Regions from separate parts of the Paenibacillus sp. JNUCC 35 genome, predicted to be linked through region 2. Evidence: riboswitches for the same ligand, from Rfam matches in the RefSeq annotation. Region 2 holds a riboswitch; the other holds the start of a gene.
What was found. A riboswitch is a leader RNA that binds a small molecule or an ion and turns the genes downstream of it on or off. The one in region 2 is predicted to bind cyclic di-GMP.

Region 1 (15,994 bases), 260 kb from region 2:
CAATTTAAGATTAACCATAAGTTGACTTGATCTCTCGTTTTGAAAGGAATTGAACAACAATATGGATCACCACCGTACACCATTGTTTACTGCATTGCTCGAGCATGCGAATCGAAACCCGATTCCATTTCATATACCGGGCCATAAAAAAGGAGAAGGGATGGAAGCCGGGTTTAAAACATTTCTGGGCGAAAATGCCCTGTCCATTGACTTGATCAATATTGCGCCATTGGATGATTTGCACCAGCCTACTGGCGTGATTGACGAAGCCCAACGCATGGCTGCCCATGCTTTTGACGCGGACTATACATTATTTTCCGTGCAAGGAACGAGTAGTGCGATTATTACGATGATTATGTCTGTGTGTGGGCCGGGCGATAAAATTATTGTGCCGCGCAACCTGCATAAGTCGATTTTATCTGCCATCATCTTTGCAGGAGCCAAACCTGTATTCGTCACACCCGAGAGAGACAGACGATGGGGGATCGATCATGGCGTTTCTGTTCGTTCAGTGAAGAAGGCGATTGAAAGACATACGGATGCCAAAGCGGTACTCGTGATCAATCCAACCTATTTCGGTGTATGTACCGATCTGAAAGCCATCGTTGATTTAGCTCATGATTACGCCATACCGGTACTTGTTGACGAGGCGCATGGGGCATTGCTCCACTTTCATAACATGCTTCCGTTATCAGCTATGCAGGCTGGAGCAGATATGGCTGCAACAAGCATGCACAAGCTTGGCGGATCGTTGACACAAAGCTCGTTGCTCCATATTAAAAAAGGGCTCATTCAGCGTGAAAAAGTACAAACCATCTTTAGCATGCTGACAACAACATCGACTTCCTATATTCTTTTGGCTTCCCTGGACGCAGCACGGAAGCATCTTGCCTTGAATGGCTCGAAAATGGCAGCAAAAGCGATTCAACTAGCAGAATACGCCAGAGATCAAATCAACCAAATTCCCGGTCTGGCTTCTTTCGGCAGGGAGATTCTGTGGACGGATGCGGCCTTTGATTTCGACCCTACTAAGCTTACCATACATGTCCGAGAGTTAGGCATTACCGGATATGCTGCGGAAGAATGGCTGCGGAAGCACTACAATATTGAAGTAGAATTGAGCGATTTGTACAACATTCTTTGCTTAATCACACCAGGTGATTCGACAGAAACGGTAGCTTGCTTGCTGGACGGTTTAGCTGAACTTGCCAAAGCTCATCAAAACCCAAAAGCGGAAGCTGGAGCCATTGATGTCAAATTACCAGAAATTCCGCTGCTTGCTTTGACGCCAAGAGATGCCTTTTATGGGGAGGTCGAACTCATTCCATTTTCGCAATCTGCTGGGCGCATCATGGCAGAGTCCGTTTATGTATATCCCCCAGGTATTCCTATTTTACTGCCTGGGGAAGTCATCGCGGAACAACATATCCGATACATTCAAGAGCATCTGGAAGTCGGTTTGCCTGTAAGAGGACCACAAGATTTAACTGTAAAAAACATCAAGGTAGTTATCGAAGCCAAGGCGATTTAGCTAAAGGGGGGCAACTATGAATCTCAGCGCAAAAAGAGAGGATTCCTGTTCCATAGCAGCATTCGAGCGAGCCAAAAGAGTGATACCTGGTGGGGTAAATAGCCCTGTTCGTGCATTTTCAACGGTAGACTTACCGCCTGTTTTTGCGGCAAGAGGTCAAGGGGCTCGGGTGTTCGATATCGATGGCAACGAATTTATCGATTATATTGGGTCGTGGGGGCCTTTGATCCTCGGGCATGCTCATCCTGAAGTGGTGGAGGCGATCAAGGAAGCAGCGTCTCGCGGAACCAGCTTTGGCTTGTCTACGGAGATTGAAATCAAAATGGCTGAATGGATATGCAAAAGTATGCCATCTATTGAAATGGTACGTATGGTGAATTCCGGTACGGAAGCTTCAATGAGCGCATTACGATTAGCAAGAGGTTATACAAAGCGGCAAAAAATCGTAAAATTTCAAGGCGGATATCACGGACATGCCGATGCACTATTAATCAAGTCAGGGTCGGGCATCGCTACCCTAGGATTGCCGGATAGTCCGGGAGTACCCGATAGTGTTGCTGCTCATACGCTTACAGCGCCCTATAATAGCATGGACAGTGTCCGCTTTCTATTCGAACAATGCGGGGAACAAATTGCGGCTGTTATCGTCGAGCCTGTTGCGGGGAACATGGGGGTTATCCCGCCAACTCCTGGATTTCTCCACGGGTTGCGCGAGATTACAAAGCAGTATGGCAGCTTGCTTATTTTTGATGAAGTGATGACGGGATATCGCGTAGGTTTTCATGGGGCGCAAGGGCTATATGGAATCGATCCGGATCTTACCTGTCTCGGCAAGGTTATTGGAGGTGGGTTACCCGTCGGCGCTTACGGCGGTAAACGTGAGATTATGGAACAGGTTGCTCCTGTTGGGTCCATCTATCAGGCGGGAACATTGTCAGGCAATCCGCTCGCTATGGCGGCAGGATATACAACCTTGCGATTGCTTGAAGAGCCAGGATTGTATGAGGAGCTGGACAGAAAAGCGACTAGATTGGCAGATGGTTTTGAGGAAAACGCTGAACTGACAGGCATACCGCTCAAGATAAACAGGGTAGGCTCCATGTTTTCAACCTTTTTTTCGGAGCAAGAGGTTGTAGATTATACTACTGCTAAAGGTTCAAATATGCAGCTATTTAAAGCATATTATGCAGCCATGCTGGAGCTTGGCATTTTAACTGCTCCTACACCTTACGAGGTGAGTTTCGTCTCGGCAGCTCATTCCGAAGAGGATATCGAAAGGACGATCAGCGCTCATTATCAAGCACTGACTAAAATCAGCAATAAAGGGTGATGATTTTGGATACTTCTAACCTAAGAAAACTCTTCCCTATATTGGGTCAAAAAGTTAACGGTCATCCGCTCGCCTACCTGGATAGCGCAGCATCGGCTCAAAAACCGATTCAGGTCATTGAGGTCTTGAAACACTATTATGAACGAGATAACGCGAACGTCCATCGAGGGGTTCACACGTTAGGTTCGCGCGCAACGGATGCTTATGAAGGAGCGCGGGCGAAAGTAGCTCGTTTTATCCATGCAGAACGGGTTGAGGAAATTATTTTTACGCGCGGGACAACTTCATCCATTAACCTTGTGGCAAGCAGTTATGCACGAGCGGTATGCAAAGAGGGCGATGAGATTGTCGTCTCCACTATGGAGCACCACAGCAATCTTCTTCCTTGGCAGCAAGCAGCAAAGGCGACAGGTGCAGTGTTAAAATATATACCGCTGCAAGCCGATGGGACATTTTCGATCGAAGCGGCGGAAAAAACGATCACAGATCGCACGAAAATCGTATCTGTTTCACATATTTCCAATGTATTGGGTGTTGCCAATCCAGTGAAGCAAATCGCGGCAATCGCCCATAAGCATGGGGCAGTCATCATGGTAGATGGAGCGCAGAGCATTCCCCATATCAAGGTGGATGTGCAAGAGCTGGGTTGCGATTTTTATGCCTTTTCGGGACATAAAATGTGCGGGCCAACCGGCATTGGGGTGTTATATGGAAAAAAAGCTTATCTCGAACAAATGGAGCCGATTGAATTCGGCGGAGAAATGATCGATTATGTGGGTCTGTATGACGCATCCTGGAAGGAGCTCCCGTGGAAATTCGAAGGGGGCACGCCAATTATCGCAGGCGCAGTTGGCTTGGGCTCGGCTATTGATTTTCTTGAGCAAATCGGACTGGATGTCATCGAAGCGCATGACAAGCTATTGACCAGCTATGCAGTAGAACGAATGAAGCAAATCGAACATTTAACGATGTATGGTCCGGAGGAAGGGCGGTTTGGATTGGTGACGTTTAATTTGGGCACGATCCATCCGCATGATCTGGCTACGGTTTTGGACTCGTACGGCGTAGCGATTCGTGCAGGGCATCATTGCTGTCAACCGTTGATGAGACATTTTGGAGCCAGTGCTACGGCTCGTGCCAGCTTTTATTTATATAATACGGAAGAGGATGTAGAGCAACTTCTTTTTGCACTGAACAAAACGAAAGAATACTTTAGGGAAGTGGAATAAGATGAGAATCCATTACTTGCAGCATGTTCCATTCGAATCGCCCGAACGAATATCGGATTGGGTTAGGGACAAAGGCTATAAGTTAACAGGCACTTTATTATACGAAAGCACGCATTTCCCACTTCAGTCGGAGTTCGATATGCTCGTCGTCTTGGGCGGTCCGATGGGGGTATACGACGCGGAACGTTTTCCATGGCTTGTTCATGAGAAGGCGTTTATTAAAGAAACGATTCGGCAACAGAAGCTGGTGTTTGGTATATGCTTGGGCGCGCAGTTGATTGCAGAAGCACTTGGCGGAAAAGTATACAAAAATCCGTATAAGGAAATTGGCTGGCATCCTGTAAAAATGACGGAAGAGTCCCAGAACTCTGTATTTTTCAAACAATTTCCGCAGGTGTACGTTCCTTTTCACTGGCATGGAGACACGTTTGAATTACCTGATGAAGTCAAGACGGCTGTGATGAGTCTTGGTTGCGTTAATCAGGCATTCGAGTATAGTGGTCATGTGATTGGGCTGCAATTTCATCTGGAAAGCAGCAATGACAGCATCAAAAAGCTGATTGAATATTGTAGTGATGAAATCGAACCAGGTAGATATGTCCAACATCCAGATCAAATGATGGATCAGATGTCTCTGCTAGCACATTCAAATACTATTTTGGCACATTTGCTCGATACATTGGAACTGAACTATCGGACTCTTAATAAGGGGAATGAGTTGGTTTATAAAAGCAATGTATCCTATCCTATTATTGGCGACTAAGAGAGTTTCGCCGGTAGCTTTTCGTTTACAAAAAGTTTTTGTTTTTAACCGTTGAAATTAATTGTTCCATAAATACACGGCTAGCTGCACATAAATGTTTATTCTTACGATATACGACTCCAATTTGTGTGGTGAGCACCGGATTTTGAATCGGAATCGTTCGGATTTGTGGATGATCAATATAATCCAAGTACCCTTTCGGCAGGACGGTAACGCCGACACCTTTGCCAACCATCGTGATGATCGATTCCATCGTTGTCATTTCCAACACTGGCTGGGGCGTGAATGCCAATGACCGGCACTGTTCATTAATCACTTGCCGTAAGAAATAGGAATTCGGCAATAGAACAGAAGGTGTTTCCTTTAAAATGTCAAGCGTCACAAACGATGCTTGGGCCAAGGGATGATCTACAGATACTGCAAGGGCAAGATATTCCTTATAGAGTGGGATGGCTTCAAGATCTTCATGTTCCATTGGCAAGAGTACAATTCCCAGATCAAGCTCATTTTGCAGAAGTCCGTTATAGATATCACCGGTCCGCAGCCCAAGTACAGAAAGCTCTACATTGGGATAACGGTTATGGAATCCCACCACCGTAGGAGGAAGCAAGTAATTAACAACGGTCAAGAGCGCGCCAATTTTCAATGTACCTCTCTTTAAGCCTTGCAGTTCACTGATTACTGCACGCGCCTGTGAGAGCTCATGAAACACATTGTAGCTGTGATGTTGTAACGCTTTGCCTGCTTCGGTAAGCATTGTTTTTTTGCCGACACGATCAAAGAGAGGCATGCCGACTTCGTGCTCAAGCAAACGAATCTGCTGGCTAAGCGAGGGCTGGGTTATACCTAGTTTTTCGGCAGCACGGGTAAAATGCAGTTCTTGACTTAACCTCATGAAGTATTCCAATTGCTTCAGTTCCACTGGACTTCCTCCTTTTGTGTTGCTTTTATAATGATAGGAATTTTCTATTATTATACGATAAATAATATTGAATTACTAATGGGTTTTTAGCGGGAATTGTGAATGAAAAAAGGAGGTTTTTAATATGATTCATGCCGTTATATTTGACGTGGATGGGACTCTTCTTAATTCAGACCAAGCGATCATTCTAGCCTTGCAGCAGGTTTTAAGAGAAGAAAAGAACATGGAGTACCCAAGTGAAGAATTGATTCCTGTATTGGGGATGACTAGTGAGAATAGTATGAACCTCTTGGAGGTTCCGGATGTAAAGCATGCTGCTGCAAAGCTGACGCTTTATGTAAAAAGGAATACTCATCTGATGACCCTCTATCCCGGGATTGAAGATATGCTTAAAAAGTTGGCCGGAAAAGGCATCCATACGGGTGTTGTTACGTCCAAAACACGCGAGGAATTCAAATTCGACTTTATGCCGCACGGTATTAGTGAATACTTCTCGCACATTATTTGTGCAGATGATACGTCCAAGCATAAGCCTGAGCCTGATCCGTTAATCAAATATGTAGAGCAAACCAGAATCGACCCGACAACAACGCTTTATGTCGGAGATACCGTATTTGATCAGCAATGCGCGAACGGGGCTCAAATCGACTTCGCCATAGCGATGTGGGGAGCCAAGCAACCAGAACGCACTGTCGCGAAATACAGATTGAATCGACCTGATGATCTACTCCGCATTGTAGGTCTTGAATGATTCATTATCGCTCATGCATAGTATCGGCAAAACATTGGCTGTGGTGCTTCACGCACTACAGCCAATGTCGTATTTTCGCTGTTCTGGGATGGACGGTTTTGCGGTTGTCAGTGCGGCTTTGATGAATGAACAGAAGGGGGTAGCAGCGATGTCTCAGGATCGGTATAGCAGACAGCAGAATTTCCGGCCGATTGGTGCTGCTGGCCAACAGGCCTTGGGGGATGCGCATGTGTTGATCGTAGGTGCGGGCGCGCTCGGCTCCGGTAATGCGGAAACGTTTGCTCGCTCGGGTGTTGGCACGATCACGATTATCGATCGCGACTATGTAGAGTGGAGTAATCTGCAGCGGCAGTCACTGTACGCCGAGCAGGATGCTATCGATCAATTGCCCAAAGCCGTGGCGGCAGCGAATCGGTTAAGGCAGATCAATTCTGATATTACGGTTCACGCGCATGTGATGGATTGCACAGCTTTGGATCTTCAAGTCTTGTTGAAGCGTAACAAAGTGGATTTGATCCTTGACGCGACGGATCATTTTGCGATTCGGTATATATTGAACGATGTTGCTTATCGCTACCAAATTCCTTGGATTTATGGGGCCTGCTCTGGCAGTTATGGCGCCGTATGCAGCTTTATTCCAGGCACGACGCCTTGCCTGCATTGCTTGATGGAACGGATGCCGATTGGCTCCACATCATGCGATCGGGAAGGCATTATTGCGCCAACGGTACAGATGGTTGTATCGATGCAGTCGGCCGAAGCGCTCAAGTGGCTGTCTAGGAACCGAGATCAGATGTCGGATCGGTTTACGGTCTTCGATCTGTGGTCGAATACGCATCAAGCGATACGACTCAATGGATCGGCAAAGCGCCACGCATGCCCGACGTGTGGGAACGATCCAAGCTATCCGTATTTGAAGCACGAGTCGGCGATCCAAGCTGAAGTGCTGTGCGGTCGAACCTCCGTTTGGGTACGGTATCCGCGCCAAGAGCCGCTCGATTTGCAAGCGGTCGCTTGGCATGTGGAGCAGTTGCATGCGGACGTAAAGGCAAATCCTTATCTGCTGCAAATTCATGACGGGGAATATCGCCTCGTTATTTTCCAGGATGGTCGCGCGCTGGTTCATGGCACTTCCGAACCGCTGGTAGCCAAGAAGTTATATCATCGCTATGTCATATAGGAAGGTGATCTTGTGAAAATATTATGTTTTGCCCATGTGAGTGAACAGTTAGGCGCATCCAATTTGGAGCTTCATCTCGGTCCGATGACTGTCGATGCATTCTTAGAAGAATTCAAGCAGCGTTATCCTAATTTGCGTCTAGATCATGTGATGATCGCGGTGAACGAACAATTCGTAGATGAGACACATAGGATTGAGCCTCATGATACGGTGGCCCTGCTGCCTCCAGTCAGCGGTGGATAGAGAGGGGAGCGATCACGATGAATCTTGAGAAACTGACGCATTTTGTGCTGGGACCGACCTATTTGGAAAAAGAAAAGTGGGAAGAGCGGTGATTATCAGCGTCAGCACTTGTAATCAAAATATGAGAGGAAGGGAGGCCCATATGAGCGGCTCACTATTTGTTATAACCGATCAACCAATCAAGCCGGAAGACGTGTCGGAGAAAGTAAAGCGTCGGGAAGCAGGTGCGATTACGTTATTCCTAGGCACGGTCCGTGAAATTACCTATGGCAAACGCACCTTATATCTTGAATATGAAGCTTACCCGTCCATGGCAGCGAAACAATTGGAGCGAATTGGGCAGGAGGCGCGCGAACGTTGGACGGATACCGTCGTGGCGGTGACCCATCGTGTAGGACGGCTTGAAATCTCCGATATCGCTGTTGTCATCGCCGTCTCCTCGCCGCGTCGCAAAGCGGCCTACGAAGCGAATGAATATGTCATTGAACGGATTAAACAGATCGTACCGATCTGGAAGAAAGAATATGGCGAAGACGGCTCCGAATGGATTGGGGATCAGTTGAACCAACAGACCTATCCTGATGGACGACCGCTGCTCAGCGATATACCGTCAGAAGATGTAAACAGCGATAAATAACTAAGGTGTGAGGAGAGCCGATCCTCCATCTGTAAGGAGTGTGTAACGACGATGACAATGCCTCGCTTAGTCGATCCATTCGGACGTCAACATCATTATTTGCGCATTTCAGTGACGGATCGCTGTAATTTGCGTTGTATCTACTGCATGCCCGAGGAAGGCATGGAATTTGAACCGGCGGACAATATCCTTACCTACGAAGAGATTGTCGATGTCGTACGCGTCGTCGCGGAGATGGGCATACGCAAGATCCGCCTCACCGGCGGAGAGCCGCTTGTTCGCAAAGAGCTGGAGAAGCTTGTGGCGATGATATCCGGCATCCCTGACATCGAAGATATTGCGCTAACGACGAATGGCATCTTTCTCGCGCCGCGCGCCGCCCGGTTGAAGGAAGCTGGACTTACACGCGTGAACATTAGTATGGATTCCCTGCGGCCGGATCGGTTCAAATTGATTACGCGCGGCGGTGACGTTCGGAAAGTGCTCGATAGCATTGATGCCTGCGTGAAGGCTGGCTTAAGCCCGATCAAATTGAACGTTGTGCTGATGAAAGGGATTAACGACGACGAAATCGCGGATTTTATCACGCTAACACTGGACCGCGATATTCATGTCCGATTTATCGAATATATGCCAATCGGTCACAGTGATTCACAGTGGAAGAACTTGTACCTGCCGCTCAACCGTATCAAGGAAGTTTGTGCGGAGCAGCAATGGCAGTACGAGGCTGAGACGACCATCCAAGGGAATGGTCCTTCGGAGAATTATCGTCTGCACGGTGCTGTAGGCAGTTTTGGCTTGATTCATCCGGTAAGCGAGCATTTCTGCCAGACGTGCAATCGTCTGCGCCTCACGGCAGACGGTTATATCAAGCCTTGCCTTGCTTGGACAGAGCAGTTCCAAGTACGCAGCGTGATCGGCGATGATGCGGCGATCCGGCAGCTTTTCCTCGATGCGCTCGGTACAAAGCCTGAAAATCATGAAATGTCCAAATTTCTGCAAGACGAACAAGACATTTCACATACACCCACGGCTCGCAGAATGTCTCAAATCGGAGGATAGGAGTTAGCAATATGATTCATCTTGAGCGACATTGAAAAAGAATAAAAGTATCGTTATTCCGCATGAGCATGGGGACTACTAACCCGACGACATCACTTTATGTGAAGATACCGTATTTGATCAGATATGCGCGAACGGGGCTCAAATCGACTTTGCAAAAGCGATGTGGGAGACAAGCAAACAGAACACACTGTCGCATAATACAGATCGAATCGACCTGATGATCTGCTCCACATTGCCGGTCTTGATTGATTAATTGAAAGAATTGGAACAGAGGCATGCAGACTGAAATTTCAGTCTGCAGAACCATTTGTGATAGAGAAATGCTTATTATCATAGGAAAAACTAATCATTATTATTTAATTATTAGAATTGATCCTATGAAAGAAAGCGGGTAAGATTTAATTATCAAAAATAAATATTTTATCATTTCCCATGGAGGTATAGCCAAAAGGTAAGGCAAGGGTCTGCAAAACCCTGACTTCTGGTTCGAATCCAGATACCTCCTCCAACATCATTTTTTCTGGAAGATATGAGGTGGAACAAAATGCAGAACAAAATGCAGAACAAAATGCAGAACAGCAGTGGAGCCTCAGGCCAGTCGTTAATAGAAATCCAACCCTGGAGAGATTGGATTTCTGTTATTAAACCAGGAATTTTGGTTTCTAATTTATTTTGTGCGTTTGCTGGTTACTGTCTTGCTTCAAGATTGAAGTCTGGCGATTTAAATTTGATACTCATTCTGTTTGGAACAACATTAGTTGTTGCGGCTGCTTCGATGTTAAATAACTTCTTGGATCGTGTACGAGATTTAAAAATGGAACGGACTCGTGTTCGCCCGTTACCGAGCGGGCGGTTGAAACCTCGGAATGTATTGATAGTTGGGATTATAACGGGGTTCGTTGGATTGGCTACATTGTATATTTTCGTTAATCCATTAAGCGCAGCTTTGGGCTTTATTGGACTTTTTGTTTACGTAGTGATCTATACGGCTTGGCTTAAACCGACATCAACCTGGAGTACTTCAATCGGAGGTATTTCCGGATCTATGCCACCAATGATCGGATACTGCGGTTTTTCAAATGAGCTGGAACTTGGCGCATGGCTTTTATTCTTGTTTCTTTTTTTATGGCAGCCACCGCATTTTTGGTCACTTGGGATTTTAAAAAAAGAAGAATACCGAGCAGCAGGGTATCCACTACTTCCCGTTATAAAAGGTGTATATCGCACAAAAATACAGATGATACCGTATGTTGTGAGCTTATTTTTCGTTAATTATTTGTTATTTGATTATAACTACGTTGGTGTAGGATATTTGATCGTTTCTGGTGCGCTGTTAATAATTTGGTTGATCGCATGTCTACATGGATTGATTACAAAAAATGAAGCGAGATGGGCTTCAAACAACTTTCGACTTTCTCTTTATTTCCTGACGTTTTCTTTGTTGATGATGATATTTGAGATTGCTCTATTTTAGTCATCTGATTGGCATAGGTGCAGCTTTCGGCACATTTAATATGTAAGCGAACTTGCTCTATGTTATATCTACCTTGAAGGATAATGGCAAACCAGATCGAAAGACTGGGACGCAAAGCGACGGGTCTTCTGCTTAATGCAATGATCGCCGGGTTCCCCTCTCGAAATACACGATGTTGAGAAACAGATGCAGCTCAGAGGGGGCTGTGTCTGTTTCTGTTTTTAAAGTGGAAAAGAGGTTATTATTTATGGATAGATTGGAGAATTATTCAGAAGAGATTAAAGAATTGATTCTCAGAGAGAGACGGAGCATAAAAGTATTACTGGCTGACAGTGACCACGATTGGCAACAAAGTCTCGCTACGTTAATCAATTCTGAACCGGATGTGAAAGTATCGGGAATTGTTTCAACAAAAGAAACAGCGATTCAAGCAAGTATGCAATTACAGATAGACGTAATGGTTTTGGATGTCATGTTAAACTCAACTCAGCACGAAGGATTAGACACCATAACAGAAATACACCATTTTAGGACAATTTATCGCAGGGAGAAAGAAGCTTTGAAGGATACGCATAGGCTTTGGGTGATCACAATACCAGTAGATCGAGCCTTTATTTTATCTGGGCGACATTTAGATTTGTTGGATTTATTTCTTTTGTGGAAGCTTCACCAGTCCCGGCTTTGTTATAAGCGCCAAAAAGTCTGAATTATTTAAATCACCGGTGATGCGCATTGCAATTAAACCCATGAGGACTGGAGTAGGTAGTACTGCTATCTCCCGCTGCTCAGCATCCTGAATCATATGAGGAGCAAATGGTTCGCGATTTTCTGGCGCCTTTGCTAATTGGTCATTTAGGACAAGTACGGTTCCATGTAATTTCGCATTGGTTTCCCTGAGGTAAGTCCCTACATTTGCCTGGACTTTGTCCAGCATGTCTTTGCTTAACGAGCGTTTCCCTCCTTTTATTTCTATGGCAATTTGCCTGCCTTCTATGCTGGCCAGCAAATCAAACAATCTGGGCTTTTCTTTTCCATCACGATTGGAGTCTAAATCAGTTACTTTGGCGCCGAAGATTTCATCAAAAGAGCGTTTTACTACAGTAACTAATCGTTCATCTGCCTGGGTAACCAAATCGATAAACGACTGAATCGTGTCTATCTGTCCCTGTACCTTGGCTTCCTTGCGCTCTAACTCCTCTAAAATTCTCTTCCTTTCCATCTCAAGGGCTCTACTTTTCTCCTTTAGCACTTCCGGCATATAGGTGCCGGACCATCTTTCCGGATACCATCCCGGACGGAACTGAGGTAGAAACTCATTTAAGATGTATGCAATATATTGACTTCTTGTCTGGCAGTCTCTGATATTCGGGAGCAGGATCAGCTCTCTGTTAAAAGCCTGAAGAACGAACCCAACCGGTTGCTTTTTTTTGTTCTCAAACAGCGGTTCAAATGGAGATTGTTCACTTTTTTTACGGAACAATTTAAACAAATTATCCCGCTTCCCATTAAAAGCAACCTCCCAGGTTAGATCCCCTTCAAACTGCTTAGCCAGTTCTTTAACTGCTCGATCTGAACTAACACAATCAATTGATGCAGGACCTTCAGCAGGTGATTGATCTGTTACCTTTAAAGAAGGAAGAGTATTTAAAAGCCAGGAGTAACTATGGATTAGAGGCTGGTCGGGAAAGTTCACCTCCGTATTGAATTTCCCCCCAATAACAACCACAGGGATGCCCGCTCTAAGAGCTTCTACAATTCTCGGGGATAAATCCCCGGCTGCATGTGAAAATTGTAAAAATGTCTCACTATTAACCCCCCTAAAAGATTTACGCTGGGGCTGTCCTGTAAGCTGCTCAAGTTCACGACGACGGTCCTGTAGTTCAGTCAATTGGTTATCATTTGCGTTCATAAAATCAATCAATACCAGATCAAATTCATGGGGAAGCGGGATCGGTTCGAAACCATATCCATCATAAATACGAATTATGCTGGAGGGGTAGATTTTATGATCCGCTATCAGTTCCTCCGTTTTTTTATAAACATCGAGCAGCCAAATTCGCATAGTTCACCTCAAAGATAAAGTTTAGGGGTTTGCACCAATAACTGGAGCTTACCAGTAAAACAAAAGGGGGACAATCATTTGTCGAAAAATATTAAATAACAATGGTGGTCGTACGCCCCAGCGCTAATTTCTGTTGCTCCATTTCCAGTTATAGGCAGTGTATTACGAAATCTTATTGATTTTCTCCGCTGCAAAATTCAGCTGGAGAGGGAGCAGTTGTCTAATCAGACAACGTATAAAATATGCCTTGAAGTAGATATGTGTATGGCCCTATTCGGTCATGCCTTATTTAACATTCAAGGCTTTTTTTGTGTCCAAAAACACGAAAGGATGTCATAGGATGGATCACATGGAGAAGTATTGGGAGGAAAACTTGGAACTCGGGAAGAGCTACGGGCAAAGCGTGTACTCTTTAACCGGTGATGGCCTTGTAGGCGAGAGAGCGCCGGTTCCCGTTAATCTTGTCGCATTATCTCCTGGAGAGCTGCTCGTTTGGTCGGTAGCACAAGTTCCAGCGATAGTAGAAGGCTGGTTTGCCGGACAAGCAGGTGGAAGTGCTATTGCTGATATTCTATTTGGTAATGAGAATCCATCTGGCAAATTATCAGAAACATTCCCTGAAAATATGGCTCATAATCCAGCACATATTAGCTATCCGGGGGAAAACGGGAAAGTCCATTATCGTGAAGGTATTTTTGTAGGTTACCGATACTATGACAAAAAAGAAATAAAGCCGTTGTTCTCATTTGGACATGGTTTATCGTATACAACATTTTCTTACGACTCTATACGTGTTGAAAAAAAAGCCTATAAAGATGATGAAACCGTTCATGTATATGTAGAAGTTCGAAATACAGGAAGTTTGCCCGGGAAAGAGGTTGTACAAGTATATGTACATGATCAGCAAGCAAGCGTCATTCGTCCAATTAAAGAATTAAAAAAATTCACTAAAGTATCACTACAACCAGGAGAAAAGAAACAGTTGCACTTTGAATTAACAAAACGTGATTTTGCATTTTATAATGTGGAAAGTAGCGATTGGTTAGTGGAAACAGGATATTTTGAGATATTAATTGGGGGATCGCTGGATCATTTACCGTTAAAAGCAACTATTCATGTAGCATCGACTACCCAGAAAGAATATGTATTTACAAGACAAAGTTTAACGAAAGAATGGCTGGAAGATACGTTCGGGAAAAAATTGATTACCGCGTTTTTCTCAGAGATTAGTAAAGAGCTTAATCTTGATGATGAATATACAATCGCGTTTTTAAGAGAAATGCCTGTCTCAGCTTTTATTTCTCTGTTCGGTCAAAAGTGGATGGAAACTCATAATCCGGAAAAGGAATTAGACAAACTGATTCAACAGATAAATGAAATAAAAGAAAGAGAGAACGTAAATTAGTAGCTGGTTGTTCATCATAAATGCAGCACTGGTATTAGCCGGAGGAATATTGGGTCGTATCGATTCATTAGGTAAGCTAATGTTATTGTTAAATGAATTATCTGCTATTATTATGTGGAACGTTGCTTTTTATTTAGCTAATTCAATATATTTATAATCATTTCCAGTCTTAAAAACTTCCGTTTTTGAGACTTTTATTTACCGGCTAGCCTCCGCATGGTTGCTGTGCAAGATGGCGTGGCGGTCGGCACGTTCTCGGTCAAGTGGCGATCGGATCCGGATGGGAAAGGAGCTGAACCGCAGACGCAAAGCTCTTCGCTATGGAAAGAACTCGCCAAGTTCGGCAAGTGGTACACGTTCAAAATGTTGCTTGGACTCTATACGCTGGACTATCAGCCGCGGGCCAGGGAGTGCTACATTGCGGATGTAGTCGTACACCCGGATTATCGCGGCCAGGGCGTTGGCAAATTGCTGCTGCAATGGCCCGGGAGTTTGCCGAGGCGGACCCGCTGCTGCTGGCGTTGATCCCGGTCTCCATGGAGTTGCCGACGACGCATAAAAAAGTGTTTATAAATTGATCAGTAAATATATCGATCTTATAAAAAATTACGAAAACCAAAACAATCGTGATTCGATGGTTTTGGTGTTTTTTTATTTCCCCAGCTGCTGCTGTCGGATGACAAGAACTTGATGTCATAAATGACAAGAACTTTATCCTATTCCCGATTGACACATAAGAAAGCTGTCGGTTGACATGAACATACATGTTTAAAGGTCGCATAACTGCAGAAAACAGGACAACCTGGCAAATGATATATGTTCTTGTCATTCAGTTCATCAACGTATGTATAAAAGATGGAATTTTTGTCCATAATGGTTTATATGTAAGGTGACCACGAAACATATCCCCGTTCTTTTGAAGCCAACATTTATCTGATGTATTAGGGATAAGGTATAATGAATGAACTATTATTAGGAAGTGATGCGGTTATGGTCAAAAAATGGACCATGAAACAATCATCCAGTTACAAAGTATATTGAGAAAGTCAAACATTAGTAACCAGAAGGTCCTTATTGAAATTCAAAGTGAAAAGTTGAAATTAAAGACGATGACATGGGGGCCGGAGATCTGCTTGAGGCGGTTGGGGCAATTATGCCAAAACGCGCACAGGAGTTATCACTGCAGTAAGCAGAGCTCGTGAGGAATGGGATTGATGAATATGTTAATATATTGAGTTCTTGGTTGGTTATGCTTTTATAGTTTTAATAGCTAGTAATTCAACTACTATCAGATTATTTAGTAAGAATTGAAGACTTGCTTTCAGTAGAAAGATAACTCTATTTGACAATTAAAAGCATAGTCACGAAGCTGAGCCTGTCCTATGTTAAACCCGTTTAGCCG
Region 2 (15,994 bases):
CGCAGCTGCGCGGCTGGGATGAAGAAGTGCTTGCCCTGCTTCCGCATCCGCGGGCGATGTTCCCTTCCATCGTGATGCCGGGAACCGCCGCAGGCAGTCTGCGCGCCGCATTGGCCGAGGAGCTGCAGATGCGTAGCTTCCCGGTCGTGGCGGCAGCTTCCCATGACACGGCCTCGGCCGTAGTGTCCGTCCCCGCGCAAGCAGGCGGCAGCTATGCGTTTATCAGCTGCGGCACCTGGTCGCTGATGGGGGTGGAGACGGAGCGGCCCGTCATCACCGAACAGAGCCGGATTCTCGCCTTCACGAATGAAGGCGGAGCGGACGGCCGCATCCGGCTGCAGAAGAACATCATGGGCCTATGGCTTTTGCAGGAATGCCGCCGGTACTGGGAGCTGGAAGGCGAAGCGCTCACCTTCGGGGACATGCAGGTGATGGCGGCGGCAGAAGAAGCGGCGGCTGCCTACGTCGATCCGGAAGACCCCGTGTTCCTGGCGCCGGGGAACATGCCGCAGCGCATCCGCAGCTGGTGCGGGCAGACCGGCCAGCCCGTTCCGCAGACGAAGGCGCAGATGATCCGCTGCATCGTGGAAAGCCTGGCGATGAAATTCAGCCAGACCCTCCACGAAATCGAGGAGCTGCTGGGCCGGAGGCTGGAAGCCGTCCATATGGTCGGCGGAGGCATCCGCAACCGGCTGCTCTGCCAGCTGACGGCGAACATCACGGGCCGGTGCGTCATCGCGGGGCCGGTCGAGGCGACTGCCGTCGGCAGCTTGCTTATGCAGGCGAAGGCCCGCGGCGAGCTTCATACCCGGGACGAAATGCGGCAGGTCGTGCTGGCCTCGTTCCCGCCGGATTTGTACTCTCCCGAGGATACCGGCCGGTGGCAGGAAGCTTATGCGCGTTACAGGAAGATCAACGCAAACGCCCATCATTCCGAAAAGGAGCGTCAACGGAAATGACTGAACGGAAAATAAGAGAAGAATTGACGAAGTACGCCGCCAAAAGCGTAGCGAAAGGTCTGGTAGTCGGCCCCGGAGGCAATATCAGCGCAAGATCCGGAGAGTTTATGTACCTGTCGCCCAGCGGATTTGCGCTGGAAGATATCGAGCCGCATCAGTGGGTGCCGGTCCACATTCCTACCGGTGAAATCGGGGATACCCCCTTCCGGCCTTCATCCGAAGTGTTGATGCATCTGTTCTGCTACCGGGTGAACCCTCTGCTTCAGGCTATCGTGCACACGCATCCCGCCTACTGCATTGCCTTGACGCTCGTGGACGACGATCTGCCCATGCTTTTTCCGGATCAGGCGGCTCTCGTAGGGGATGTCGCGTTTATCCCTTATGTCGTGCCGACAACGGACAAACTCGCTCATCTAGTGGCGGAGAAGGCGGACCGTTACAGCTCCATGCTGCTTAAAAATCACGGTCTGGTGACCACGGGCAAAAACCTCCGGGAAGCGTATTACCGGACCGAAGTGATGGAAGAGAGCGCGAAAATTTATATGATCGCCAAATCGGTCGGGGAGCCCAGAAGGCTGACGGAAGAGGAATACAAAGAGATTCAGGGGCTCGAGAGCGAAGCTTACCGGGTTCAGCTGCTTCAAAATATGAAGGAGTAAAAGCGAACAGCCGTTTGAAATGCACCCCTTGTTGTGGATATCGGAAAATCACCCCGTGTGTATACCGATCACTACTCTTGGAGGTGCATTTTTACGTAGATAAGTGAAACTCATTCATAAGAAGGTGAAGAAAACACGGGAACGCGCTATGATGGAGGGAGAAGGACGTTTTTATACAAGGAGGCGGGACGCATGATTTTTTCCGAACTGGAACCCTTTCTGGATAAAAAAAGACGGGAGTTTCTGGCGGCGCTGGACGCTTTCGGACCGGAAGAACGGCACCTGAGCGAGTACGAAGGCGGCTGGAACCCGGTCCAGATCGTCGAGCACCTGAGCATTGTGGAGGAGCAGGTCATCGCCGAAATCGGAAGGCTGCTGAACGGCGAAGCTGTCCGGCCATCCGAGCCGGTGGAACGGAAGCTGGTGGACATCACGGCGCTGTTCGAGCAAAAAGGGCTGCTCGGCACGCCGAAAAAATCTCCGCCTTCCGCATTTCCTACCGGAAAAGTGGCGTATGAGGACGGGCTGGAACGGCTTGCGGAGGTCCGCGGCAAACTGAAAGCGTTTTTGCCTCGTTTGGCCGCAAGAGAGACGAACCGTCTGGTGTCCCGCCATCCCCTCGGCGTGGAACTGAATGCTTGCCAGTGGCTGCAATTCAGCGCTTTTCACGAGTGGAGTCATATTCACCAGCTGAAACGGATTCGCCGGGCTCATTCCAATTAGCGGAATAAAGAGTACAGGATGAGGGGGCGGAAAGCCGGCTTCTATGTTTCCGTTAATCCAAACTCAGATGTATCCGTATGCCATTCTCCCATCCTTCGTCCTCCGTACCTCAATGCTTCCACACCTCCATACTGCCCGCCAACCATAGCCGAACATCGGGATACCCGCGTGCCTGAACAGCAAAAACCCGCCCCTTTCTTACGAAAGGAAGCGGGTTATTCTCATTCTGTATGGGCGTCAGCCTTGAAGATAGACGGGAATTTCGTACACGGCTTCTTTCTCCAAAACGAGCTGGAAAGACTGCTCTTTCCCGTCTACGGAAGGACCGATGGAATAAATGGGACCCGAGGAGTTCCGTTGGGTCAAGACTTTGCCAGCAGATTTGGCGGAACGACGACGCTTTAATCCGCTGTTCGATCTGTTTCTGACCGGTTTCATCTTATTCCCCTCCCAACAAATCGTTTACCGAACTGATCAGCTGTCCGTTCAGGCCGGCTATCTTATTCAACTGCTCCGAACTCAATGTGTCCTGGCCGATCATATGCACGGTCAGCACATACTTCTTAGCTAAAGGATAACATATCAAATATTCATTTTCAATGGAGGAAGAGTGCAGATTCATCGTGACTCTGTTGTTCAAATGAGCGTCCACTACGAGGATACGCTTGTCTCCGGGGCCCAGATTTTCATTGGCCGTCAAGGGATAAGTCCGGTTCATCGTGCCGATGTTCGAGGTGCCCGCGACCTGCTTGATCCACTCGTCCTGCTCCGCGCTGTGAATCGTGACGCCCTTAACCGTAAACTGGGGCGGGCACGTGTAGGAGATCCGGATTCCTTCGCTTAGCGTCTGGAGGGAATTTTCCTCCTCCGGTTTGAAGGGAACCCCCTTTAACAGGGTACGAAAAAGGCGCAGAATGCGTGCGAGCTGGGAGATCGTCGGCTGCTCCGAAAGGCAGCCCAATTCGCGCATCTTTCTTTTGACGGTGCTGCAAGCCGCGGCCGTTGCCTGAACCCACTCGTCGGCTTCGGAACGGATTTCGAACGTAAGGGCATTGACCCCGAACAGGTCCGAAGGTGTCCGCAGCCCGCCGACGGCCGTTTCGTTAACGCTTTCAGGAATATGATCCGGCATAAGAAAAAAGACGCGTTCCCTGCCCAGGCGGCTCATAAAAAGCCCCATTTCAAAAATGGTATTATCCCTGGCCGAGGCATACTGCTTGCCGCGGATTTGAACGACGTCGTCCGTCGATAAGATGAAAAGGGCGAAATCGTTGTTTTGTACCTGTTTATCCAAATCTTCCATGGTATACCGCCCGGGATTGAAGGCGCCGGCAAACCAGGGGTTCACCTGCGCGGCCGGGGAGAGATTTTCCAGCACACCTTCCGCGATAGGAATCGCTTCCCTGGAAGAGCCGATAAACACTTTCGGTTTCCGTTGTTGGTCCATACGTACTCCTTTTTTCCAAAAGTCGCCTGCTTCTTTAAAAATAGCGCAAGGGAGCTCATTTGTCCATGCGGCAGAAGTAGGACGAGGCGGCAGGGAAGAAAAGGGCGGCGATCGACTTCCTTCGACTAGGTGCGCCGATAAGATCTTTGATGAAAATCGGTGATCGACTCAAAAAGAAGCCGGCCGTCGTCCACGAGCTTTCCTTCGGGGCTTAAATTCACATACATCGCCTGATAGCGCTCCGGCACCCAGCTGTATTCGTGGACGTAGTCCGTCAAATGAAACCCGCAGGCTTCCCAGAAACGCCGCCGGCTCCGATGGCCGGGTCCGTCGCCGGCTTCCGCTTCGATCAGTATGCCGCTGAGGCCGCGTTCCTCTCGGGTCCAATTTTTAAGCTCTTCTATAAAAAGCCGGCCGGTGCCTTGTCCGCGGCAATCGTGACGGACGGCGATGTAGTCGATCAGAAGCGCCCGTACCGAAGGTAGCTCTCCGGTAATGGCCATAACGGCGGCCGTATTTTCAACCATCCCGAGATGAAGGAAGCAGAGCTTCCTTTGGAACATCTGACGAATGATTCGGATAGGCTTTCTTCCGTGATCCGGAAAAGCCTCATTGTAGAGGGGCTCCGCTTCCCGCCAAAGCTTTTCATCCCACTGCGCGGTCGTGATGATTTTCATCGGTACCTCCGGTCTGGGTTAGTTGGGTAAACCGCAAATGCGACAAAAAACAAAAAGAAAGAGTGCAGCCTCACGGAAACGTAAACGGGTACCCGTACGCGAAACACTTTTTTTGAAGTGTCCAGTGCATGGGTACCCGTTTAACGGGAGGCACTCTTTCTTAGTTTAAGCGAGAACGGGTCCCTTTAAACGAAGGGCGGCCGATCTGGACTGCCGGACAAACGAAGGGCGTTTATTTGAATGGGCTGTCTTTGCAGATGACCGGCCGGGAGAACAGGCATTCCTTATCCCCAGGCGGATACTCCGTTCTTTTCAAGCTCTTTCACGATCTCCTCGCAGACGCGGTGGGTTTCGAGGGCATCCCGCGTTGACTGTAGAGGCTGTCCGCCTTCTTTTACCGTTTGGATAAAATGATCGATGATGGCATGGAAACCCCGGCGGTGCAGAACGGGGTCCCAATCGTTGAATTTGTAATGCCGCTCGCCGCCGTCCGCCAGCTCTACCGCGGTATTGAGATCTTTCACCGACCATTTGCGGCCGCCGCCGATCGCTTCTACGGTCTCTTCGCTGCTGCCGCTGTCCCGGTTCATGATGCCGATGGCCGTATAGCCGTCGCCGCTGAGCTGAAGCATCACATGGTACAGCTTGCCGTCCTTCTGGTGGGACGTGACGTTAACTTCCCGGACGTCTCCCGGCACAAGATAGCGCAGCGTATCGACGACATGGATGAAATCGTCGAGGATGAACCGGCGCGCAAAGTCGGGGGAGTGAGGGCGGTTTTTTTGCATCAGAATCAGGTTCGGCGATGATTTTTCTTTAACGGAAACGTAGAGAGGAGCGAAACGCCGGTTGAAGCCGACCATCAGAATGAGGCCGTTTTTTTCGGCAAGTTCCGTAAGCTCCAAGGACTCCTCGTATGTATAGGCAATAGGCTTGTCCACATAGACGTGAACGCCGTTTTGCAGAAGCTGCTTCGTTATTTCCGCGTGGGATTCCGTTGAAGAGTGGACGAATGCCGCCCGGATGCCCCGGCTGATCAGATCGCCGACCTCCGTAACGGTTTCGCTTATCCGGTAAGTGGCGGCAAGCTGCTCCAGGGTAGCGGTATTTCGCGTACAGAAGACAAGTTCCACGTCGTTTCTTGCGGTGATCACCGGCAGGTAAGCTTTGCGGGCGATGTCGCCGAGCCCGATAATACCAATGCGCATAAAGTCTCCTCCTCGAATGTTCTTCTTCCATTATAGCGGAACTCCGCAGCTCTTTCCCGCAAAAAGAAAAACCCCCGGCCCCTCCTTTTGTCGGAAGTAGGCCTGGGGTTCGCTGCGGCGGGCGATCGCAGCCGCTTTAAGTAAAGCACGCGCCGCCATGTGAAGCTGCTTAACGCGCGGAAAGAACGAGCTCCTCGCATTTGTCCGAGCAGCAGCCGCTGTGCTCTTCTTCGCATTCCGGACAGCAGATGTGCTGGAGATGGCAGAAGTCGTTCGCGCAGTTGATGAACGTGTCGGCAGGCTTGCCGCAGTGATGGCATTTACCCACGACGATATCTTCTTCGGTGTGATTAATCGGCACCGAAATCCGCTCGTCGAAGACGTAGCATTTGCCGTCGAAAAGTCTTCCTTTCACTTCCGGGTCCTGCCCGTAAGTGACGATGCCGCCTTCAAGCTGCGCGACATCGTTGAAGCCTTCCTTGATCAGGAAGCCGGTCAGCTTCTCGCAGCGGATACCGCCCGTACAGTACGTAAGGATCGTCTTATCCTTCAGATCGGCCATGTTTTCCCGGATCCATTCCGGAAATTCGCGGAACGCTTCCACGTCCGGACGAATCGCGTTGCGGAAGTGGCCCAAATCGTACTCATAGTTGCTGCGTCCGTCGAGGACGATCACGTCTTCGTTTTGAAGCTGCTCGTGGAACTCGGCCGGAGACAATCTTTTTCCGCTGATCACGTTAGGGTCCAGCTCTTCGTCGTAACGGAAAGTGACCAGCTCTTGTTTGAAGCGGACGAACATTTTATTGAAGGCATGCTCTTCGGCCGGATCGGTTTTGAATACCATATCGGCAAAAAGAGGGTTGGCATGCATGTCCGACATATACTGCTCCGTCTGCTCGAGCGTACCGGATACGGTCCCGTTGATGCCTTCCGCGGCAATCAGAATGCGGCCTTTCAGGCCGAGATTTTTGCAGTATTCCCGGTGCTCGGCCGCGAATTCCTCGGGATTTGCGATCGGAACGAATTTATAGTAAAGCAAAATGCGGTAAGGCTGCTTCGTATCGTTCATGGCTAGTACCACCTGTCTAATCTAAGTTTTAGGAGAAAAGGCTGCGTTCAATCAACAACGGTAGAAAAGGGATCGCCCTTTCCTACCGTTATAGAGGAGTAACTTGAGGATTCATGCATCTATTATAGAAGATATCCCGGACTTAGTAAACATTTAGGCTTCCTAAATAGGGGATGGAAAGTGATAGGATATTTTGCGGCGGCGGATATCAGAAGCTTCTATTAATAGTTGTTAGCAAAAACGCAAAAAGCAAAACGCAAAAACGGAAAACAGTTCCCTGTTCTCCGTTTTCGGGGCGCGCCCGTCAGCCGCTTTTAATAGCCGTCCGTTTTGCGGCCGGCTTGTTCCGCTTTCTCGGCACCTTCCCGGTTTTGAACCGTCCCCATGTGCTCGGACAAGGCAGCTGCCTTGTCCAGCTCTTCCGCTACGCGGCGTCCGTATTCCGCATCCGCCTGGGTAAAATAGTTCACCATCTTGTCGCGGATGACAGGTTTGCAGATCTTGAGGTTGTTGACGAGATTGGAGATCAGCTCGTCTTTCTCCCACGGCTCGAACTTCCGGTACGTGTCGCCCGCCTGTCCGAAATCGTTCGGCCGGTCGATTTTCTCGCGGACGAGCTTGGCGTTATAGGCCGGTTCGTGTTCCCGTCCACGCGGCGGCGCTTCCTGCAGTCCGCCGAGCGAAGTAGGCTCATAGTTGACGTGCGGATTTTGTCCGGGCGCCCGGTCCACGAAGTACGTCATCTGGCCGTCGCGTTGGTTCGTCGCGACGTGCTTCTTCGGAGCGTTGACGGGCAGTTGCAGGTAGTTGGTCCCCACCCGGTGGCGCTGCGTATCCGAGTAGGAGAAAGTGCGGCCCTGGAGAAGCTTGTCGTCCGAGAAATCCAGGCCGTCGACGAGGACACCCGTACCGAAGGCCGCTTGCTCGACTTCCGCGAAATAGTTCTCCGGGTTTTTGTTCAGGACCATTTTGCCGACCGGGAGGAACGGGAACTTCTCGTGGTCCCACAGCTTAGTCGGATCAAGCGGATCGAAATCCAGCTCCGGGTGCTCGTCGTCGCTCAGAATTTGAACGCTGAGTTCCCATTCCGGATAGTCGCCGCGTTCGATCGCTTCGTACAGATCCTGGGTAGCGTGGCTGTAGTTTTTACCCTGGATTTCATCCGCTTCGCGCTGGACAAGGTTGCGGATGCCGTTATTGATCGGTTCCCAGTGGTACTTGATCAGCACTCCCTCGCCGTCTGCATTGACCCATTTGTACGTATTGACGCCGGATCCCTGCATTTCCCTGTAATTGGCGGGAATCCCCCAAGGCGAGAACAGGAACGTAACCATGTGCGTCGCTTCCGGAGAGTTGGAGAGGAAGTCGAACATTCTCTCCATATTTTGAACACCCGACACCGGGTCCGGGCGGAAGGCGTGAACCATGTCCGGGAATTTGAGCGGATCGCGGATAAAAAAGATTTTCAGGTTGTTGCCGACGAGGTCCCAGTTCCCGTCTTCCGTATAAAATTTGACGGCAAAGCCGCGCGGGTCCCGGAGCGTTTCGGGCGAATGAACACCGTGCACGACTGTGGAGAACCGGATGAATACCGGCGTTTTTTTACCGGCTTCCTGAAAAAGCTTGGCGCGGGTATATTTCGCGACCGGCTCTTCGCCGACTTTACCGTACGCTTCAAAATAGCCGTGAGCGCCCGCGCCGCGGGCGTGTACAACGCGCTCGGGAATTTTCTCGCGGTCGAAATGGGAAATTTTTTCGAGAAAATGGTAATTTTCCAGGGTGGAAGGACCGCGGTTTCCGACGGTGCGGATATTCTGATTATCGGTGATCGGATGCCCCTGCCGGTTGGTCAGCGTCGTTTCCTGCTCGCCTTCGGCGAGTCTTTGGTCGGCAGGGCCGCCGACTCCCGTTACGGCTGTACCGTTGTTGATCTCGTCTTTCATGACCCAATTCCTCCTGCTCTTGTCAGACTGTTTCCATTATTTTCAGAGAGGGCCAAAACTATGCATGAAACGGAAAGTCAGCGGGAGCAAGGAAAGCTTCCGGCGAATTACCGACCGGCATGCTGCGGAGAGAAATTTTCTGGATCAAACGCAAAAAAAGCGGTAATCCTTGGAAATCTCTTATATAATAAAAAGAAAGTCAAACCCGCGAGGGGAAGGCACGTTTTGTACAGATCAAATGTAAGCGATACCAAAACAATAGAGCTTCGGCAGCGGTTTCCGCGTACACGCAGGGAGGAGCATCAAAAGATGAGCAAAACATACGCCATCGGCATCGATTACGGGACGGAATCCGGCCGGGCCGTGCTCGTCGATCTGGCCGACGGGCGCGAAATCGCCGAGCATGTAACGGTTTATCCGCACGGGGTGATGTGCCGCAAGTTGCCGTACTCCGGAGTCCGGCTGGAACCGGACTGGGCTCTCCAGCATCCCGGAGACTACATGGCCGTGCTTACCGCTTCCGTTCCCGGAGTGATCCAAGCATCCGGCGTGAGTCCGGAGCGCGTGGTCGGGATCGGCGTCGATTTTACGGGGAGCAAACGCTCCGGGAGAAAGGAACGGAACGTCACCGGGGGCAAAAGCAGGATCTCCTCCCCTGAGAAAAAGATGATTTTTATCCGTTAAAAGGGTTAATTTTCCCCATCATTCGGCTATTATTAAGCTTTTTTTTAAAAACTGCGACTTTTGCCCTATTTTATTATTGTAAAAAAGAGGAGAGGGACCCAGTGCGTCGAAATTATTAACTAACGAATCTTTAGTTGAATAACTCGATAAAGGCAAACTATCGCGAAAGCATAGGACGCAAAGCCACGGGTCTAAAGCGCAGCTAGACAGCCGGGTTACCGAAGTTGGATGAGTGGAAGTGGAGGCTGCTGTTTTGTAAGCGGTCTTTTATTTTTGCCGGTATCCATTAAGTAAGTTCGGACATGGGGCAGTGCTCACATTCGTACTTTTCGGCAGAAATGGAGGACAGCGTGTGAAAACTATTCAGTCCCTTTTACAAAATAAAGCCCGCTTAACGCTGGGATACCTGCTCTGTATCGCTTTGGCGCTTCTTTTCGAAGCTAGCAGGCTTCATCTTATCTACGGAATCGCCTTCTCGTTTTCCAGCATCTTTCTCCTGTTTGCCGTATCGTTGTTCGGCGTCCGTCTGGGCCTCCTGGCCGGCGTCATTACCCAACTCTTCTCCTTCTTCTTTCTACACCATCCTACATTCGAATGGATCGGCCTTCTTGAAATTGCCGGGGTCGGACTCCTTAACCGGAAAAAACCGGGGCAGCTGCTTGTCTGGGACAGCATTTACTGGCTGCTGATCGGGCTTCCGCTGATGATCGTCATTTACTACGGTTTCTACAAATTTGTATCGGACGAGCTGATTCTGATGCTCCTGATTGCGCTCTCGAACGGGTTGTTCAATGCGCTAATCGCCGATATTTTGCTGAAGTACCTGCCTCTTTTTCATTGGTTCGGCCTCGTCAAAGAGCGGGAAAGAACTTACTCCTACAGCAAGGTCCTGTTCCACCTGTCGATTATGGCCGTGGCGCTTCCGTCGCTCCTTTATATCGTGATGAACAGCTGGTATTCCGAGAAATTGTCCATCCAGAACTCCAGGCAGCTTGCGGTAAACACGGCCAACAGCATCAACCAGGAGCTGAACCAATGGGAAGCCGAGGATATTCTCGGCATCAGGCTCAAGGGGCGGATACAAGTGGGTTATCTGCAGGAACTGGTGAATAAATACACCTCGGAACAGTTGTTCCGGATCGTCATTACGGACAGGTCCAACAAAGTTCTGGCGGCCGACCGTCAGAGCTACACGCTGAACCAGGTTTACGACTGGAGGAGCGGCAACAATATAGTGGGTCTGGACGACAACTTTTACCAGGTCCTGCCCGCCCGGGAGAGAACGGCTCTGCCCGCTCAACAGTGGAGAGAGGGCAGCTACATCTACGACAATGCGGTCGCCAGGATGCCCCTGCACGTATACATCGACATACCGATCCGCCATTATCAGATCAGTGTGTTCTCGCAGTATTTGTCGCAGCTCTGGTACCTGCTTTTATTCGCGGCAGCGGCAGCCGCCACCGCATTATATTTAAGCCGCGTTCTGGTCCACGGGCTGTCCAAACTGGCGACCTCCACAACGGACCTGCCGGAAAAATTAAAGCAGATGAAAGAAATCGAGTGGCCGAGCAGCCGTGTTTCGGAGATTACCTCGCTGACCTATAACTTCCGGCAGATGTCGCTGAACCTGCTTAGCATGTTCCATCAAGCGCAGAACATGAACCAGCGCCTGCAGGAGCAGACGGACAAGCTTCGTCTTTCGGAGGAAAAGCTTCATCAGCTCGCTTTTTACGATATCCTCACGGGGCTTCCCAACCGCCTGTATTTCACAACCTACCTGCAGAGCATGCTTTTGGAGGCGGCTCACGCGCCCAAGCAGGTGGCGGTCATGTTCGCCGATTTAAACCGCTTCAAGCAGATTAACGATACGCTGGGTCACGATATCGGCGATCTGCTGCTCAAAGAGATCGGCGAGAGATTTGCCCGCAGCGTTACGGAATCGTGCAAGCTGTTCCGAATCGGCGGAGACGAGTTCGTCATCGTCATTGAAGATGCCGATGACTCGAAAGCGACGGCCGTGGCGCGCAGCATGTTCGCCGCTCTGGAGGAACCGGTCCGGCTGATGGGATCGACCCTGTACAGTTCAGTCAGCATCGGCATCAGCATGTTTCCGCGAGACGGCGACACGATGGAGGCCATCGTCAAAAACGCGGATATGGCGATGTATTTCGCCAAATCCGCGGGCTGCAGCAACAGCTATCAGTTCTATGAAGAAGAGCTGAAAATCCGTTTTTCCGAAGAAATGATGATCGACAACGGTATTCAGGAAGCGCTTGCGAACAATCAGCTCGTTCTGCATTATCAGCCGAAGGTCGATACGGCTTCCGGCGCAATCAGCGGAATCGAGGCGTTGGTGCGCTGGGAGCATCCCGAGCAGGGGCGCATTTCGCCCGATAAATTTATTCCGCTGGCCGAAAGATCGGGGATCATCTACAAAATCGACGAATGGGTATTGAAGGAAGCCTGCCGTCAGAATAAAGCGTGGCAGGATGAGGGGCTTCCCAAAGTTCCGGTTGCCGTGAACATTTCGGCCCTGCATTTTTCCCAGACGAATCTGCTGGATATGATTCATGGCGCGCTGGAAGAATCGGGACTGGAAGAATCCTATCTGACTCTGGAAATTACAGAAGGAGTATTTATCGAGAATGTCGAACAGGTCATTGGAATCATTAGCCGGATCCGGGAGCGGGGCATCCATATTTCGATCGACGATTTCGGGACCGGGTACTCTTCCCTTAACCAGCTTCAGCGGCTGCCGATTTCACATGTGAAGCTGGACCGCTCTTTTATCCGGGATATCAGCGGGGAGCCCAAAAAAGCCGCCGTGGCCAAGGCGATCATCGAGCTGGCTCACAGCATGAATATGACCGTCGTGGCGGAGGGAGTCGAAACAGCCGAGGAATCGGACTATTTTACCCAGTGCCGGTGCGACGAACTCCAAGGCTACTATTTCAGCAGACCTTTGCCTGCCCTGGAATTTTCCAGACTTCTCCAAAGAGGAAACTATGCCGGACTTTTTGCCGGGGGACATACAGATTAGCTATACGATGGGAGGAAACGAGTTGTGGTCAAACTTACTAAAATCTTCGTGCTGCTGCTCCTGCTCACAGTAACCACCGCGGGCTGCTTCCGGTCCGAGCCGCTCATTCCCGCTTCATCGGCACCCGCCGAAAAGTCGGTTCCCTCCGCGGACAAAAGGGCCGTTCCGAACCATTTGTCGATATGGACCCATTACGGCGGGATTGAGACCATGGCCGCTAAATTCAAAGAAAGCTACCCGGATCTAAGTGTAGATGTGAAGGTCATTCCTTACTCCGAATATGTGGGAGCTTATCTGCAGGCGCTGGCGGACGGGAAACCGCCGGACGTCATGATGGTCGACAGCAGCGATTTCGGCAATTTCTCCGCGATCGAAGGGCTGGAGGATCTGCTCAAGCCTCCTTATCAGGCGGGAAAATACCGGAACGACTTCAGCCCTTCCCTCTGGGATAGCGGCATGTCGGCGGACGGAAGCGAGCTGATTGCCCTTCCGCTTTCCACGGCGCCTACCGTTACCTATTACCGGGAGGACATTATGAAGCAGTACGGGTTTCCTTCGGAGCCCGAGGAGCTTGCCAAGTATATGGAAGACCCCGCAAACTGGCTGAATATGGCCAAGAAGCTGCGCGAGCATAACATTTATTTGACGCAGTGGGTGAACGAAACGGTCCAGCTCTTCGAGCGTTCGGAAGGCATTTTCGACCGCAAACTGAATTTTATGCGGTATAATGAAGCGTTTCACAAAGCGGTGGACATTGCAAAAAAAGTCAACGATTTCGGCTTGGAGGCCCATCTGGACGTATGGGGCGATTTGGGCCGGAAGGCGGTCCAGGACGGAACGATCGCCATGATGTATTTTGGGACATGGGGAGTCGAGCAGATTAAAGAATGGGCGCCCGAGACGGCCGGCAAATGGCGCGAAACGAGACTTCCTTTCGGCTTGTACGGTTGGCAGAACAGCACCAATTTCCTTCTCCCTTCGGTCGGTGCCAACAAGGAGATGGGCTGGAAATTCATTGAATTCGCCGTTACCGAATACAGTAAGGATGGCCTCAGCGGGGCGGTTCCGGCGTATTTACCCGCCCGCGGCAATGCGAAGGAATTGGCGGCCACGAATCCGTTCCTGGGGGGACAGAAAACCTATGCGCTTCATGAGGATTTGATGACCCGGGTGAGAGAATTTCCTACCACGCCGCTGGACGTCAAAGCCCAGGAGATCTGGGAGAGTGAGATCGCAAGCGGCATTGAGAAAAGACTGTCTACCAAACAGATTATCGCGGACGCACGAGATAAAATCGAACAGTCCCTTTCGAAAGAAAAGCAGATTTTACTGGATACCATGAAGAAAAAATAAAAAACAGCAGCCCGCCCGTCAAAACGGGGCGGAGCTGCTGTTTTTGGCTTTCATGTCAGTCGGGCATGGCTGCCGAATCAGTCCTTATTTTTTAGTCCAGAGAGCCGGCACGTTGGAAGGCTCCCATCCCTGCAGGGAGGTGTGCGGCTGGCGGCAGATATAAGTCGAGCCGTTGTAGGTGACTTCTTCATTAACCTTGTAGCTGACGCCGGCTGCCCATGCGGCAGGACCTCCGGGAGCTGCCGGGTCCGTCGTTGCCTGGATGGAAGCGGCTGCGGATACGTTGCCTGCCGCATCCTTGGCTTTTACGGTGAACGTATAGGCCGTGTTCGCCGTCAGCCCTGTGATGACGGCAGTCGTACCTGTGACGTCCACAGTATTGGTACCGTACGAAACGGTGTAGCCCGTTACGCCGACATTATCCGTTGAAGCGGTCCAGCTGAGGCTGACACTGCTCGAAGATTTTGCCGTTACTTTCAGAGCCGTTGGCGCCGTAGGTGCCGAAGTGTCGCCGGAGCCGCCGCCGTTAGCGGTTGTGACGGCCAGCGGCGTGCTTGCCGCGGATACGTTGCCGGCCGCGTCTTTCGCTTTTACGGTAAACGTGTAGGAGGTGTTTGCCGTAAGATTGCCCACGTTATAGGTCGTGCTTGCCGTATCGGCAATTTTGACCGATCCCTGATAGACTTCGTAGCCGGTTACGCCGATATTATCCGTGGATGCGTTCCACGTAAGCGTGACGCCTGTAGCCGTTACGTTGGAAGAACGGAGATTCCCCGGAACGGAAGGTGCCTGATTATCTCCGGGAGTTCCCGGACCGAAGCTGTCCAGATAGGCACGATGGCTGTTCGAGAACTCGAAGTTGTTGAATTTGTCCCAGTTGATGGACCAGGTCATCAGACCTCTCAGTCCCGGTTGAACGGAACCGCGAAGGGTATAGGAGCCGAAAGCTTTGCCTTTCATCAGATAGTCCAGCGCTTTATGCACTTCGGAGACGCTTGTGAAGCCGCCGCCCGCGTTGCCGTTAGCCGGAAGTCCGACCACGACTTGATCCGGACGGAGCGCCGGGAAGAAGGAGTTCGGATTTTTGGCGATCGGGAAGCCCGTAAGCAGCATGTCGGTCATGGCCACGTGGAAATCGGCTACGCCCATCGTGTGGTACTGATCGTCCAGTCCCGTGATAGGACCAGAGTTATAGAGCTGAACCTGCAGCCAGTCCAAAATATCGCGTACGCCGTAAATCACCGGCAGGTAAGCCCCGGCACGCGTATCGCAGCCGCTGCAAGTGCCGCCGTAGAAGGCGTAGCCGAGCTGGACGAAAAACGTTTCCGGAGCCATAGTCAGCATGAATTTGTCGCCAAACGAATCATGCAGCTCGCGGATAGCGGAAATCAGGTTCGTAATGACCGGTGTGGTCGGATTTTTGAAATCGGCATCGCCCGGGTTCAGGTACAGGGAATGGCCCTCGAAATCAATATCCAGGCCGTCGAAGCCGTATTTGGAAATGATGGACTTCATGGAACTTACAAAATTGCTGCGTGCGCCGGCTGTTGTCAGCTGGACCTGGCCGTTCGCGCCGCCGATGGAAATAATGACTTTCTTGCCTTGGCTTTGCAGATAAGCGACATCGGCTTTAAAATCCGCATCTGTGTAGTTGAATGGTGTGAATCCGATCGTTCCTGTCGTCGATCCGCCTACAGGCTCGGCGAAGGAAACGTTAATGACATCGAACTTGGGGGAGATATCGCGCAGACGAATGAAACCGGAACCGTTGTCGAAGTTGTGCCAGTAGCCGACGAGCACCTTGGTGCTCGGAGCCAGGGCCGAAGATGAGCTTGCAGCGGAGCTGCCCGGAGCGATGGCGGGTAAAGCCGCGCCCGCACCTGCGATCAGATTAGAGGCAAGTGCCGCGCCGTCGGAAGAAACAGAAGCGGGAGAACCCGCTCCCGCTCCGCAATCACTGACATATTTCCAGACGCCGTATTGACCGGAAAGATCCGGGCGTTCACCTTGCGTCCACCATTTTGCTTCATAGATTTTGCCGTTGTAGGAGACGCGTTGTGCCGCCGTATACGATTTGCTTGTGTCCCAAGCCGCCGGGCAAACAGCGCCGCCGGAGCCGCTGTCCGTCGTAGCCGAAACGGTCGCCGCCGCGGAAAGGTTGCCAGCCGCGTCCTTCGCTTTTACGTTGAACGTATAAGCGGTGCCGGCCGTAAGGCCGCTGATCGTTGCGGT

Region 1: linked by a shared signal. The riboswitch ahead of AC2TF6_RS19675 (helix-turn-helix domain-containing protein) and the one ahead of AC2TF6_RS20995 (EAL domain-containing protein) in region 2 are both predicted to bind cyclic di-GMP.

The regions. Positions count from the first base shown of each region.
Region 1 covers NZ_CM177771.1:4,372,298-4,388,291, reverse strand. The annotation lists gene AC2TF6_RS19735 (aminotransferase class I/II-fold pyridoxal phosphate-dependent enzyme) at 62-1,531, shown strand; gene hemL (glutamate-1-semialdehyde 2,1-aminomutase) at 1,548-2,861, shown strand; gene AC2TF6_RS19725 (cysteine desulfurase) at 2,867-4,090, shown strand; gene AC2TF6_RS19720 (type 1 glutamine amidotransferase) at 4,092-4,853, shown strand; gene AC2TF6_RS19715 (LysR family transcriptional regulator) at 4,879-5,775, opposite strand; gene AC2TF6_RS19710 (HAD family hydrolase) at 5,900-6,526, shown strand; gene AC2TF6_RS19705 (ThiF family adenylyltransferase) at 6,675-7,706, shown strand; gene AC2TF6_RS19700 (MoaD/ThiS family protein) at 7,719-7,949, shown strand; gene AC2TF6_RS19695 (molybdenum cofactor biosynthesis protein MoaE) at 8,092-8,586, shown strand; gene moaA (GTP 3',8-cyclase MoaA) at 8,638-9,648, shown strand; tRNA gene AC2TF6_RS19685 (tRNA-Cys) at 10,086-10,159, shown strand; gene cyoE (heme o synthase) at 10,196-11,125, shown strand; cyclic di-GMP riboswitch class I at 11,201-11,285, shown strand; gene AC2TF6_RS19675 (helix-turn-helix domain-containing protein) at 11,373-11,831, shown strand; gene AC2TF6_RS19670 (hypothetical protein) at 11,772-13,187, opposite strand; gene AC2TF6_RS19665 (fibronectin type III-like domain-contianing protein) at 13,528-14,592, shown strand; gene AC2TF6_RS19660 (GNAT family N-acetyltransferase) at 14,809-15,117, shown strand.
Region 2 covers NZ_CM177771.1:4,635,405-4,651,398, reverse strand. The annotation lists gene AC2TF6_RS21045 (rhamnulokinase) at 1-959, shown strand, start outside; gene AC2TF6_RS21040 (class II aldolase/adducin family protein) at 956-1,618, shown strand; gene AC2TF6_RS21035 (DinB family protein) at 1,811-2,341, shown strand; gene AC2TF6_RS21030 (hypothetical protein) at 2,579-2,779, opposite strand; gene AC2TF6_RS21025 (TIR domain-containing protein) at 2,781-3,788, opposite strand; gene AC2TF6_RS21020 (GNAT family N-acetyltransferase) at 3,914-4,465, opposite strand; gene AC2TF6_RS21015 (Gfo/Idh/MocA family protein) at 4,750-5,673, opposite strand; gene trhO (oxygen-dependent tRNA uridine(34) hydroxylase TrhO) at 5,843-6,742, opposite strand; gene AC2TF6_RS21005 (catalase) at 7,057-8,685, opposite strand; partial or broken gene AC2TF6_RS21000 (ribulokinase) at 8,995-9,276, shown strand; cyclic di-GMP riboswitch class I at 9,511-9,592, shown strand; gene AC2TF6_RS20995 (EAL domain-containing protein) at 9,722-12,409, shown strand; gene AC2TF6_RS20990 (ABC transporter substrate-binding protein) at 12,434-13,762, shown strand; gene AC2TF6_RS20985 (glycosyl hydrolase family 18 protein) at 13,847-15,994, opposite strand, start outside.